DNA from 2 places in the Paenibacillus sp. FSL R5-0345 genome. Region 1 is predicted to be linked to the other one. Evidence: a T-box and tRNA genes for the amino acid it is inferred to sense, from the RefSeq annotation. Region 1 holds a T-box; the other holds one or more tRNA genes.

Region 1 (7,427 bases):
GCTGACACAAATAAAGGTCAGAATACACCGATAACGCATGTGCTGAAGGCAAATTCTGAGACTGTTCGGTGGGGGAATATCGGTAAGGGTGATCCAGCTTTAACGGTACAATCAGGTGATATTGTAACGGTTGAAGCCATTACCCATCATTCCGGTGATGATTACGATCGAATGATTAAGGGGGATGCGGGAGTCGAAGATATTTTTCACTGGATAAAGGGGGAGAAGAACGAAGCGCTTCGCGGGCCAGGCGTACATATTATGACGGGACCTATTGCTGTAGAAGGTGCTGAACCAGGGGATGTTCTGGAAGTGAAAATTCTGGACATGAAGCTAAGACCTAATGGCAATGACAAATACGCTGGCAAAACCTATGGCGTGAATGCCGCGGCGAACTGGGGTTATCTGTACGGAGATATGGTGGAGGAGCCGAAAAAACGTGAAGTGGTCACCATCTATGAGATGGATACAGAGGGTGGAACAGATTATGCAACAGCTGTTTATAATTATAAATGGACTGTTCAGACTGATCCGGATGGTCAAGTGCACCCGACAATCGACTACCCAGGCGTAATTGTAGACCATAATACGATTGATAAGAACTTTGATGTATTGAAAGGTGTGAAAATTCCGGTACGTCTACACTTCGGTACAATGGGTGTTGCACCTAAAGAAGCGGACATCGTAGATTCAGTACCCCCTTCTTACAATGGTGGCAACGTAGATGATTGGCGTATTACTGAAGGTGCAACGATGTATTATCCTGTATCTGTACCAGGGGCGCTACTGTCGATTGGTGATCCGCATGCGGGGCAAGGGGATGCCGAAATTAACGGAACTGCTATCGAGACATCCGTGACGGGTGATATTCAAGTCGTTCTTCATAAAAAAGCGACGCTTAACAAAAAACTGAATGGATTAAGTTTCCCATTACTAGAGAACGAGAATGAATGGGTCGTACATGGGTTCAGTTACGCGAATTATTTGGAGGCACTTGGAGCTAGTGCACAAAAAGATATCTTTAAAAACTCATCCATCGACAAAGCGATGAAAGATGCTGCTCATAAAACAAAAGATTTTTTAATGGACGGAATGAATTTGAGCGAGGATGAAGCGTACTCCCTGATGTCTGTGTCAACGGATTTCGGAATCACACAAGTAGTGGATGGAAACTGGGGAGTGCATGCTTTGATCGATAAAGGTCAATTCGGTGATTCGGAGCGTAAGGCTGTGGGATTACGTAGCAGCTTTGAAGGTTTTGGTGCGAAGGTGAGTTGGAAACCGACTACTCAGACAGTTACTATAAGCTACAATAACAATGTGCTTGAGATGAAAGTCGGGGCGACGACAGGAGTGTACAATGGTGAAATCGTTAAGCTCGTTGCTCCAATAGAAGTTGTAAAAGAGAAGATTGAGGTCAGCGAATATTTTGCGAATTTTTATAAAGCTAAGCTATCTAAAACAGAGTAGAGTGAATTAATTAGCAATTATTCGATTATATCCTTCAGTATCCATTTAAGAAAAAGAACCGTCTTATTTAGCCGGTTCTTTTTTTATATATTTAGACCATCCTGATTTTTGTGGCGCTTTAATAAAATTTGGTTTTCTACACGTACTAGACCATCCAGACAGTAGATTGATTCATGCATAAACCGTTCCATCTCTTCAAGATTCTCAACCAGAATATGGATGTGAAGAATGCAAGGACCAGTCATTTCATAAAGTACTGCAACGCGTTCGTTTTCTTTCAGGACTTCGACAATATGATTTAAATGAGCAGGCTCTACTTCAAGTTCCAGATAAGCGGAAATTTTCTTGCCAAGCTTCTCCGCGCTAATGACAATAGAAAATTGCTCAATGATTCCTTGGTTGACGAGCCGATCAATACGGTCTTTTACCGCTACACTGGATAAATTAACTTCTTTAGCCAGATCAGTATAGGATATTCTGCTGTTTTGGGCCAGCCGCTGCAAAATATGATTATCGATAGGATCAAGCATGCGGATTCGTTCACCTCTTTTTCCGTAATTGTAACAGAAAAAAGATGGAAATGCCTAGTAGTGCATCACAGCAGGAGTGTGTCTTAGGATTCTCAGCTTAAGATAGTTGACATTGAAGAATTATTTCTCTATACTGGCTGTAATCTTATAAACGATATACGTTGAAGAAGCCCAGTAGTAGCTTAGTCCCTGTTCCAGAAAGCCGGGGGTTGATGAAACCCGGTACACACTAAGAGTACGAATTACACTTTGGAGTATCTCGGCTAACCCCGAGCGGAATGGCGAACGATATCTCGTCACGAGTGGCATCAATGCTGTGCTTTAGCTTAATGTTTCATTGATGCAATCTGGGTGGTAACACGGTTATTCAATCGTCCCTATGTCTACAATAGACAAGGGGCGATTTTTTGTTTTTTAAATATAAGGGTTTATATGTTTCACTTCATCAATAGGTTATCTACTAATTTAAGGGGTGTTAGGCAATGAATATTATCGACGAACTAGAATGGCGCGATGCCATCAATCAACAAACCGATGCCGAAGGGCTTAAAGAATTGACCAACCAGAAATCCGTTTCAGTGTACTGCGGTGTAGATCCAACGGGTGACAGTATGCATATTGGCCACTTGATTCCGTTCATGGTACTCAAGAGATTCCAACTTGCGGGACACCGCCCAGTAATTCTAATTGGTGGTGCTACTGGTACGATCGGTGATCCAAGTGGACGCCAGTCCGAGCGCTCTTTGCAAACATTGGAGCAAGTGCAAGCGAATGTTGATGCACTTACTGCTCAGATGAAAAAACTGTTCGTGACCGATGGCGATAATCAAATCCGCATGGTCAACAACTACGATTGGACGCATAAAATCAATGTTATCGAATTTTTGCGTGACTACGGGAAGAACTTCAGCATCAATTCGATGCTTGCCAAGGATGTTGTAGCGAGCAGATTGGACAGCGGAATTTCCTTTACAGAATTCTCCTACCAAATCCTGCAATCTCTAGATTACCTGCATCTATACAAACATGAAGATGTGCAGCTGCAAATTGGTGGCTCGGATCAGTGGGGGAACATTACAAGCGGTCTGGATTTAATCCGTAGAAAAGAAGGCTCTGAGGCTGTAGCATTTGGACTTACTATCCCACTGATGTTGAAAGCCGATGGTACGAAATTCGGTAAATCAGCTGGGGGAGCCATTTGGCTGGATCCGAACAAAACGACGGCATTTGAGTTCTACCAGTTCTGGGCGAACACTGATGACCGTGATGTTGTGAAATACTTGAAGTACTTTACATTCCTGTCTAAAGAGCAAATTGATGCGCTTGCTGAAAAAGTACAGACCGAACCGCATAAACGTGAAGCGCAAAAAACACTTGCCGAAGAAATGACAAGATTCGTGCATGGTGAAGAATTACTAGAGCAAGCTAAACGCATTACTGCTGCTTTGTTCAGTGGAGATATCAAGTCCCTAACTGCTGATGAGATCGAGCAAGGCTTCAAGGAAATGCCGACTTACGAAACGACTTTGGAATCCAAGAATATCGTGGAATGGCTAGTTGATCTCGGTATTGAGCCATCCAAGCGTCAAGCGCGTGAGGATATCACCAAAGGAGCAATCTCCATGAATGGTGAGAAAGTTAGCGATGTTGGACTTGAAGTTACAGCTAGCGAAGCTATCGGTGGCCGGTTTATCATTATCCGTAAAGGGAAGAAAAACTACAGCTTGGTGAAATTGTCCTAGAGGAAATAGTGCGAAAAAGCCTTCCTTATATGTATAAGGGAGGCTTTTTGTTAGGATTGATATTCTCATTCTGTGATTAGGGACTTTTTTTCGACGTATTAAATTGAAAATCGAAAGGTAAAATAGTGAAAATTATGTTAAGCTTAGGATTCGTGTGATTTATGGATTAACATGATAGTCTGAAACCATATTGGAAAATTAGGAGTGGTAATTTGAGAAGACAAAAACCAATGACCATGGAAGAATTGATGAATGAGCTACAAGGTCAGAAAATGAATCAAGAAGATCCCAATCACATCTCTTTTGAGAAGTTGTTTAATGAAGCGTTTATGAGTAAGTATTCCAATTGCAAGAGCTTCGATGAGTTTCTAATCAAAGGGAACTTTCAAGTAAAGTCAGAAGAAGATGTTGATGACATACCTGATGAACTTTTTGATCGTCATGTGGTGAGGGAGACGAAGTTTGCGGATTGGAAATCAATGTTGGAAACAGCAAATAAAGAATACGTTCGTAATTAATAAGACGTAGTGTCTAACTACCGTTAGACTCATCCTCAAAGAAACTGCACCTCCATTACTTTGTCTCAACAGACAATAGGGAGTGCAGTTTTTTTATCTCCGGATATTCGACAAACTATGATGTTTTGCTCATCGTTGACATACGTACCTATGATTTAATTGAAGCAATAAGTAAGCGCTTTAACAAAAAATACATAGGAGTGGCAAAATCGTATGACAACATACATACAGACCTCGAAGCCTGAGACGCTTCATGTCATGTGGAAAACCGTCTCAGAGGATTGTAATTTAGCCTGTGATTATTGCTATTACAGCAAAGCAGGAGGACATCCTCATCAACCGATCCGAGTGATGGATACGAATCTTTTAGAGCGGTTTATCGCTCAGTACATGAGTAGATCTTCAGGGATAGCGACTTTTTCTTGGCAGGGAGGGGAGCCGCTATTAGCCGGACTTCCGTATTTTGAACAAGTGATTTCACTGCAGGCGAAGTACGCTCCACCTCATACGATGATAAGTAATGCGCTGCAGACCAACGGAACGCTTATTAATGAGAAATGGGCGAAATTTTTTAAACGGTATAACTTTTTGGTCGGGATAAGTCTGGACGGTCCTGAGCCTATTCATGATTCTCATCGTATAACGGGATCGGGAAAAGGAAGTTATGATTTAGTTATGCGTGGAATTCGTCATTTACAGAATGAGGGTGTGGAGTATAGCATTTTGACGGTGATTCATGAGGATAACGTGACGAGACCAGATGAGTTGATGTCATTTTACCAAGAACATAAATTTCCTTATATTCAGTTTATCCCTTGCATGGATTTTGTTTCACAAAATAGTGATATGCATGGACGCTTCCGAATTACACCTGAACAATACGGAGTGTTTTTATGCCGTACATTTGACTTGTGGTACAACGAGGGGTATCCAGAGCTTCCCATTCGCATTTTCGAGAATATGCTTCTTGTACTCATGAATCGTGAGCCGGAGTTATGCGTTCACAACTCATGTTGTCCGAAGATGATGGTACTTGAAACGAACGGGGATGCCTACCCTTGCGATTTCTTTATCGATGAAGAGCACAGGTTAGGAAATATCAGCCAAACCGATCTAGAAGTGCTGCTTGCCAGCCCAGTATATGATGACTTTTTGTTAATGAAGCCCGATATGAAAGAATCATGTCATAAGTGTGAGTACCTTAGCTTTTGCAATGGGGGATGCCCGCGCAACCGAAATTGGCTTGATGTTAAGGATCGTAATGAGGTTGATTATTTTTGCCACAGCTACAAAATGTTCTATTCACATACTTATGAACGCATGATGATGCTTGCGAACCGACTTAGATCGGAGCAGCTGATGGAGTTCAGGAAAAATGCAAAATCACTTCCGGGTCGAAATGAACCATGTCTCTGCGGAAGCGGGAAAAAATTCAAAAATTGCTGTCAGCCATTATAGGTCAGATTCAAAAAGGCCATCCCAACAATCATGCAAATGGTTGTGGGACGGCCTTTTTATGTTGCTAGAGAACCATGTGATTTCTCACCATTATAGCCGCACCGGTCACCACAGCTTCTTCTTTTAATGTACCTAGAGAAAATTGAGGTTGGTATTCAGGATAACGATAAGTGTTTCTCTGGGCTACCTCCACTGCCGTTTGGAAGAACAAATCGTGAGAGTGGATGAGCGCACCACCTAGAATGATGGTCTCAGGATGAAATAAATTGATGACATTAGCGAGGCCAATACCGAAGTGAATGGCGGCTTGCGTAAATAATTCACGTGCGTGTGGATTACCATCTCTAAAGGCTTGTACAAGAACATCATAAGTCAGCTTCTCTGGCGAAACTTTATATCTTTGGAGGATCAGGTCATTGTCCATGCTCGCCTCCGAGCGTGCACTTTGTTCCAGCGCCTGGACGGATACAAATGCTTCCAGAGCTCCGTAGTTCCCATCATTATTTAATCGGGGGCCGTCAGTCTGAATGATCATTTGACCAATTGCATCTTCCATATCCATTGTGCCATGAACAATACTTCCATGCGACATCATCGCATAGCGGAGTCCTGCTCCAGCATGTACATAAAGCATATGTTGAATATTAGTATGACGAATTGACCATCGTTCCCCAAGCAGTGCGGAATTGGCACCGTTGTCCAAGAAAGCTTTGAAGCCTGTCCGTTCCTTTACCAGCTTGCAAATCGGAAGATTGTTCCAGCCTGGAGAAGGGAAGTGTAGCGGTTTTAGGATCAAGCCATTTTCGCGGTCAAGTGGCCCCACAGCCCCTATTCCTATCCCTATGATTTGACTGTCCACTAACTGATGATCCCTGAGGAAAGCGCGTATTTGATTACTTACATGATCCAAAAATCTTTCAGGTGTGAATGCCTGATCCATTCTCCAATGAACAATTGATTTTGGGTTCATTTGCATATCAAATAAACCAAGCGAAGAATACAATCTGGAAATCTCTAAACCGATAATGTAACCGTAGGAAGGATTGATCTGGTATAAAATAGGTCTTCTTCCTCCGCTAGATTCCCCAAATCCGCATTCTATCAGCAAGCCTTCCTCCGTCATTTCATCCAATATTCGAGTCATTGTGCTTTTGGTCAGTGAAAATGTTTGTAGAAGGTCCAACTTGGAAACAGTACCTTGTTCGGCGATTCGGTCATATAGGAGTTTCTTTGGGGATGGAATGTGTGTCGAGCGCTTTTCCACGATATACCTCCAAGCTATATATAGGATGAACTAGTAAGATCGTTTTTAATAAAGTTTGTATTTATTAACATTAATATAGTATAACTCATAAACCATAGATTGTATTTTACCGTTCAAAAAACTTAATTCCATTTTGGGAAAAAGTGTTATAATGAAATTACTACAGAATATATAAGGGTGGAGTTCATGAGAACAACTATGAAAACAAATGTGATGACGAATACAGACCTCAGGGTAAGTTTACTGTTCCAGTTGTTTTGGGTATTTGTTCGAATCGGTCCCGTAACTTTTGGGGGCGGTTATGCAATGATCCCCATGATCGAACGGGAAATTTCCGCTAAACGGAAATGGTTGGGTGAAGAGGAGATGGATGAAATTCTATCTCTAGCTGGCGCTGCGCCAGGTGGTGTAGGTGTAAATGCAGCGGCATTCATTGGTTATCGTC
Region 2 (7,427 bases), 3.0 Mb from region 1:
TGTCCTTGTTCAGGTTGTGCCCCATGACGAGCTTTCTGCGGTGTATTTACTGCACTTTCTGGCACTACGGTATCTGCTTTGATCGGTTTAGTACATACGATAGGATCAGAATAATGTGCTTTAGGCTCTCCGGTGACCCTACGAATAATGATAAGCAGTACAGCTGCAACGATGATCAGTAGAGCAAGTAGCTGGGAAATACGGATATTTCCATAGCTTGGGTCCAAGTATCCTTGTTCAAAACCTAGCCATTCCATCGGTTTCCACAATCCGTTCATAAAGGATGCCAAACCTGCACTTCCATTAAACGCCAAGCTGTCCGTACGTATGGCTTCGATGAAGAAACGACCGATGGAATACCATATAAAGTAAGACATGAAGATCTCACCGGCACGCACAAATTTCTGACGACGGAGGACCATGAGAAGTGCGATGCCCAGTAAGCTCCAAAGAGATTCATATAGGAAGGTTGGATGATGAAAAGCATCCCCTATGTACATTTGGTTCACAATGAAGTCAGGTAAATGCAGTTTATCCCGTAAAAAAGACTCTTCAACCACGCTGCCGTATGCCTCTTGGTTGACAAAGTTCCCCCAGCGTCCAATCATTTGACCCGCAAGTAGTCCGGGTGCACAAATGTCAACGATACGCCAGAAGGGGTAGCCTTTATAGCGGAAATATATAATTCCACAAATAATGGCTCCAATTAATGCACCGTAAATGGCAATGCCACCGTTCCAGATCTTAAAGACATCTATTAAATTATCCTTATAATCCTCCCATTTAAATGCTACAAAATAAATCCGTGCCCCGATAATGGCTGAGGGCACACCTAGCAGCAGCATATCCATAAAGAATTCTTGTGGGATACCAAACCGTTTGCCCTCGCGGATCGCAAGATATAACCCCGCGAGTGCACCGAAACCTAGTATTAATCCATACCAGTGTACTTGCAGTGATCCAATTGAGAAGACAATAGGATTTAGTGCTAATGGGAACATTCTCTCACACTCCTAATCGAGATCATCCATATCTTCAGATATGGTCGCAGTTAACTTATTCGTAAACTGCAGGGCTGCATTAAAGCCCATTTGTTTCAGGCGATAGTTCATCGCTGCAACCTCAATAATAACAGCAAGGTTACGTCCTGGGCGTACAGGAATCGTTACAAGTGGAACATCGGTGTCGATAATCCGTGTCGTTTCCTCGTCGAGTCCAAGCCGGTCATATTGCTTGTCTTGCTGCCAAGCTTCCAATCTAACAACAAGTGTAATCCGTTTATGATTACGAATGGCACCCGCACCAAACAGTGTCATTACATTAATGATACCTACTCCACGGATCTCCAGTAAATGACGGATTAACTCAGGTGCTGTACCATGCAGCTGGTTATCTGAAGTCTGACGGATTTCTACGGCATCATCAGCAATCAAGCGATGTCCGCGTTTTACAAGTTCAAGTGCTGTTTCACTTTTACCAATCCCACTACTACCCGTGATTAGCATACCTACACCATATACATCACAAAGTACGCCATGGATCGTCGCTGTAGGGGCTAATTTTCCTTCTAAGAAGCTCGTCAACCGGCTGGAGAAAATAGTCGTAGCCATGGAGCTCCGAAGCACAGGAAGGGCCTTTTCATTACTTATGTCAATTAACTCCTGAGGCACATCCAAACCACGTGTAATTACAATACAAGGTGTGTTGTCATTACAAATTCCACGAAGTCGACTTTTCCGCTCAGCTTCAGGCAGCATGGAGAAAAAAGCGAGTTCTGTTTTGCCTAGCAATTGAACACGTTCTTCTGGATAATATTCAAAATAACCAGCAATCTCTAGTCCAGGGCGATTCAGGTCATCGACCGTAATGGGTCTCTTTAGACCTTCCTGGCCGGAAATAACCTCTAATTGAAAATGCTGCACCAATTCAGATACTTTTACTTTCTTAGCCATGTAAGTTCGTCCTTTCGTCACCTGCGGTATTTGTCCGCTTACTGCGTCCGGTTGGCAGCGATCTCATTACATTCCGGAGGTAATTCTCCTGCTATCTTAATTGATAACGCCTATGAATGCAATCTTAGCGCCTAACCAAACAGGGTCCATCTAAACAATAAAGCCACCCTTTCGGGTGGCTTTATCAAGAGAGAAAAGATCTTTACAATCTTATCCCAACAAAATGTTAGCTTCGGATTCTTTATCAAAGAAGTGAATTTTGTTCATATCGATAGCCAATTTTGGCTTGCTGCCTTCGCGAGTAGTGGAACGTCCATCTACACGAGCGATTACAGTAGATTTACCAAGGCCGCTCAAGTAAAGGAGCATTTCATGACCAAGGTTTTCAGTAACATCAACCAATGAAGTAAAGATTGTGTTCGGGGAAGCTTCCAAGAATACTGGCTCTTCATGGATATCTTCTGGACGAACGCCCATGATTACTTCTTTACCGATGTAACCTTTGTTGCGGATGATTTGTGCTTTTCCGCCTGGTACTTCAACATCAAGGTTCTCAGCACGGAAACGGATAGAACCGCTTACTTCAGACAAAGTACCATTGATAAAGTTCATTGTAGGGGATCCGATAAATCCAGCTACGAACAAGTTTGTAGGTTCATTGTACAACTCTTCAGGGGAAGCTGCTTGTTGAATGATACCATCATACATAACTACGATGCGATCACCCATTGTCATAGCTTCTGTTTGGTCATGCGTTACGTAGATACAAGTGGTTTCAAGGCGCTTAACCAGTTTAGTGATTTCAGCACGCATTTGACCACGAAGTTTAGCATCCAAGTTGGAAAGAGGCTCATCCATCAAGAAGACTTGTGGATCACGTACGATAGCGCGTCCCAAAGCGACACGTTGGCGTTGACCACCGGAAAGCGCTTTTGGTTTACGATCTAGCAAATGCTCGATATCGAGAATTTTAGCAGCTTCGCGAACTTTCTTGTCGATTTCATCCTTCTTCACTTTACGAAGTTTCAAACCGAAAGCCATGTTTTGGTATACGCTCATATGCGGATACAGGGCGTAGGATTGGAATACCATCGCGATATCGCGGTCTTTAGGTGCAACGTCGTTAACTACACGATCGCCAATGTACATTTTACCTTCAGAGATTTCTTCCAAACCAGCGATCATACGCAAAGTTGTGGATTTACCGCAACCGGAAGGTCCAACCAATACTAGAAATTCCTTATCTTTAATATCAAGATTGATATCGATTACTGTCGCTTTATCTGAACCCGGGTATTTTTTGAAAATATGCTCTAAACGTACGCCTGCCATTGTATTTCCCCCTCGAGTTAATTATTAATTAGTTAAAATAAAAATTCTGTTTCCTTGTACATTTATATTACCCCAGTCGTGACACGATGGCTATTTGTAAGGTTCACAAAAAACCTATTTCCTTTTCGTCACTTTATACAAAAGCATAGTAAGCTTCACAATAGCAGCGTCTCCAAAGCTTCTTACATCTGCCCCAGTCTCTTGTTTTATCTTATCCAGACGGTATAGCAGCGTATTACGATGGATATATAGCTTCTTGGCGGTTTCACTTACATTACAGTCCATCTCGAAGAAAGTCTCTAAGGTCAGCAGCATTTCTTTATCTGATAGTACAGAGGAATAATCACCAATTTGTCCAAGCAGCTGTTTACGGCGTACGTCAGGTATGCTGTTAACCAAACGTTCCAAATGCAGCTCCCAAGGTAAATGAATATACTCTCCTACTTGAAAAATACGACCAAGTACAATCGTCTCCCTGAGCAAAGCCACAGATCCTGTTAATCCCTTAACAGGGACAATAGCCGGAGCCACCGCCAAATGGAATACACCTACCCATTCACTTGCTATCAGCTCATGTAAACCCATACTAGTCTGTGCTAGAAGATCATCTACACTCTCTTCTTCATCATCCTTATCATCCCCGCCCATAAGCAATTCTTTACGGGCTAAAATTAACCATTCCTTTTCTTGAAGAGGAATAAGCAGGATTTCGTTCTCAAAATAGCTGCGCAACAATTTCATCAGTGAACGATAAGTTATCTGTGGGCTGTGTGCAATCTCACTACTAAGTAGGAATGGAATCATGTCACCGAACAGACGCCCCTTTAAGGTCATCTCATCCGGAATCTCAGTATCATTCTTCTCTTGCTCTAGCTCTGTGTTTAACCAGGCGCCAAGCTGCCGCGCCTCAACTTCGCCTTCTTCTCTAAGCCCTGTAGCTTTAAGTGCAATAGCAAAATTCCGAACTGCATAATTGACCAATTGTACTTCCAGAGAGCTTAGTCCTTCCATTTCTACCCAAACGGCGGTTATACGTCCGTCACTCTCATACAAAGGTGCCCAGAGATGGCCCTCATGGATTACCAGCTGATCCTGCGCTTCTAATCCCATGCTAAAAAGAGAAGCTGAATGCTGCCTCCCTAACTGCTTGATTCCGGTTCTCTTTCCGGTGAGCTGCTCTAATTTTTTCCGCAATGTCTCACTATCCATAGTCACCATGCTCCACCACTTTTGCTCTTTTCGCCTATTTTAGCATATTCTCTTATATTATGTTAATCGCTACATTAGCGCGCTACTATAATACAACTTCAAAACACAAAAAAAGCCATCACCTTATGGTGATGACTTTCTGTTTGGGATGAGCCATGAAGGACTCGAACCTTCGACACCCTGATTAAAAGTCAGGTGCTCTACCAACTGAGCTAATGGCTCATAAATGGTGGGGGATGATGGATTCGAACCACCGAACACGTACGTGAGCAGATTTACAGTCTGATGCGTTTGGCCACTTCGCTAATCCCCCAGGGAAAAGTGGCTCGAGACGGATTCGAACCGCCGACACGAGGATTTTCAGTCCTCTGCTCTACCGACTGAGCTATCGAGCCATATTAAATTGACATAAAAATAAAGTGGTAGTATTAAACTTCCCACCCTAATCTTGTGGAAAAAATGGCGGAACCGACGAGATTCGAACTCGCGATCTCCTGCGTGACAGGCAGGCATGTTAGGCCAACTACACCACGGTTCCGCATTAGTAATAATGGTGCCGGCGAGAGGACTTGAACCCCCAACCTACTGATTACAAGTCAGTTGCTCTACCAGTTGAGCTACACCGGCACGGTGTAAAAAGTGTTTCTAAAAAAGTAATAATGGTGGAGGCTGAGGGGATCGAACCCCCGACCCTCTGCTTGTAAGGCAGATGCTCTCCCAGCTGAGCTAAGCCTCCAGGTATTATGGTAGCGGCGAAGGGGATCGAACCCCCGACCTCACGGGTATGAACCGTACGCTCTAGCCAGCTGAGCTACACCGCCACAATAATTAGAAATGCTATGGATTGAAAATGGCGGAGAGAGTGGGATTCGAACCCACGCACCGCTTACGCAGTCTAACCCCTTAGCAGAGGGTCCCCTTATAGCCACTTGGGTATCTCTCCAAACGATATCAGTACCACAGCAATCCAAACAGGAATTTGACTCCCTGAAAACTGAATCCGAATTGAATTTGCATTTTAAGTATAGGATAAGCCCTCGACCGATTAGTATTGGTCAGCTCCATGCATTACTGCACTTCCACCTCCAACCTATCTACCTCGTCGTCTTCAAGGGGTCTTACTAATTGGGAAATCTCATCTTGAGGGGGGCTTCACGCTTAGATGCTTTCAGCGCTTATCCCGTCCGTACGTAGCTACCCAGCCATGCTTCTGGCGAAACAACTGGTGCACCAGCGGTACGTCCATCCCGGTCCTCTCGTACTAAGGACAGCTCCTCTCAAATTTCCTGCGCCCACGACAGATAGGGACCGAACTGTCTCACGACGTTCTGAACCCAGCTCGCGTACCGCTTTAATGGGCGAACAGCCCAACCCTTGGGACCTACTTCAGCCCCAGGATGCGATGAGCCGACATCGAGGTGCCAAACCTCCCCGTCGATGTGGACTCTTGGGGGAGATAAGCCTGTTATCCCCAGGGTAGCTTTTATCCGTTGAGCGATGGCCCTTCCATGCGGTACCACCGGATCACTAAGTCCGACTTTCGTCCCTGCTCGACTTGTAGGTCTCGCAGTCAAGCTCCCTTATGCCTTTGCACTCTTCGAATGATTTCCAACCATTCTGAGGGAACCTTGGAACGCCTCCGTTACTCTTTAGGAGGCGACCGCCCCAGTCAAACTGCCCGCCTGACACGGTCCCCGTACCCGATTAGGGCACTAGGTTAGAACCTAGATACGATCAGGGTGGTATCCCAACGGCGCCTCCACCGAAGCTTGCGCTCCGATTTCTACGGCTCCCACCTATCCTGTACAGATCGTACCCAAATTCAATATCAAGCTGCAGTAAAGCTCCATGGGGTCTTTCCGTCTTGTCGCGGGTAACCTGCATCTTCACAGGTATTAAAATTTCACCGGATCTCTCGTTGAGACAGCGCCCAAGTCGTTACGCCATTCGTGCGGGTCAGAATTTACCTGACAAGGAATTTCGCTACCTTAGGACCGTTATAGTTACGGCCGCCGTTTACTGGGGCTTCGGTTCATAGCTTCGGATTGCTCCTAACCACTCCCCTTAACCTTCCAGCACCGGGCAGGCGTCAGCCCGTATACTTCGCCTTGCGGCTTCGCACAGACCTGTGTTTTTGCTAAACAGTCGCTTGGGCCTTTTCACTGCGGCCCCCTCGTGCTATTCACACTACCGGGGCACCCCTTCTCCCGAAGTTACGGGGTCATTTTGCCGAGTTCCTTAACGAGAGTTCTTCCGCGCGCCTTAGAATTCTCTTCTCGCCTACCTGTGTCGGTTTGCGGTACGGGCACCTTCTCCTGGCTAGAGGCTTTTCTTGGCAGTGTGAGATCATGACCTTCGCTACTACAATTTTCGCTCCCCATCACAGCCCAGCCTTAATGATGTGCGGATTTGCCTACACATCAGCCTCACTGCTTAGACGGACATATCCATCAGTCCGCGTCACTACCCTCCTGCGTCACCCCATCGCTCATAGCGGATTACGGTGGTACAGTAATTTCAAACTGTTGTCCTTCGACTACGCCTTTCGGCCTCGCCTTAGGTCCCGACTTACCCTGAGCGGACGAGCCTTCCTCAGGAAACCTTGGGCTTTCGGCGGATCAGATTCTCACTGATCTTTTCGTTACTCATACCGGCATTCTCACTTGTATGCTGTCCAGCGCTCCTTACGGTACACCTTCAACCCACATACAACGCTCCCCTACCCCAGATACATACGTATCTAGCCATAGCTTCGGTGGTGTGTTTAGCCCCGTTACATTTTCGGCGCAGAGTCACTCGACCAGTGAGCTATTACGCACTCTTTCAATGGTGGCTGCTTCTAAGCCAACATCCTGGTTGTCTGTGCAACTCCACATCCTTTCCCACTTAACACACACTTGGGGACCTTAGCTGATGGTCTGGGCTGTTTCCCTT

What was found. The T-box of region 1 lies ahead of tyrS (tyrosine--tRNA ligase). A T-box ahead of a tRNA ligase gene usually reads a tRNA of that ligase, here a tRNA-Tyr.
Region 2: it has a tRNA-Tyr gene. The T-box ahead of tyrS (tyrosine--tRNA ligase) is inferred to sense a tRNA for this amino acid. The anticodon was not compared.

What each region holds. Positions count from the first base shown of each region.
Region 1 is NZ_CP009281.1:3,903,858-3,911,284, reverse strand. Features, by position in the region: gene R50345_RS17245 (acetamidase/formamidase family protein) at 1-1,470, shown strand, start outside; gene R50345_RS17240 (Lrp/AsnC family transcriptional regulator) at 1,554-2,000, opposite strand; T-box leader at 2,153-2,382, shown strand; gene tyrS (tyrosine--tRNA ligase) at 2,483-3,742, shown strand; gene R50345_RS17230 (hypothetical protein) at 3,973-4,260, shown strand; gene R50345_RS17225 (anaerobic sulfatase maturase) at 4,474-5,718, shown strand; gene R50345_RS17220 (ROK family protein) at 5,783-6,982, opposite strand; gene R50345_RS17215 (chromate transporter) at 7,169-7,427, shown strand, end outside.
Region 2 is NZ_CP009281.1:145,305-152,731, reverse strand. Features, by position in the region: gene lgt (prolipoprotein diacylglyceryl transferase) at 1-1,001, opposite strand, end outside; gene hprK (HPr(Ser) kinase/phosphatase) at 1,014-1,952, opposite strand; gene R50345_RS00750 (ABC transporter ATP-binding protein) at 2,163-3,284, opposite strand; gene R50345_RS00745 (PucR family transcriptional regulator) at 3,399-4,493, opposite strand; tRNA gene R50345_RS00740 (tRNA-Lys) at 4,643-4,715, opposite strand; tRNA gene R50345_RS00735 (tRNA-Tyr) at 4,721-4,806, opposite strand; tRNA gene R50345_RS00730 (tRNA-Phe) at 4,816-4,888, opposite strand; tRNA gene R50345_RS00725 (tRNA-Asp) at 4,954-5,031, opposite strand; tRNA gene R50345_RS00720 (tRNA-Thr) at 5,045-5,120, opposite strand; tRNA gene R50345_RS00715 (tRNA-Val) at 5,154-5,229, opposite strand; tRNA gene R50345_RS00710 (tRNA-Met) at 5,238-5,314, opposite strand; tRNA gene R50345_RS00705 (tRNA-Ser) at 5,345-5,436, opposite strand; rRNA gene R50345_RS00700 (23S ribosomal RNA) at 5,519-7,427, opposite strand, start outside.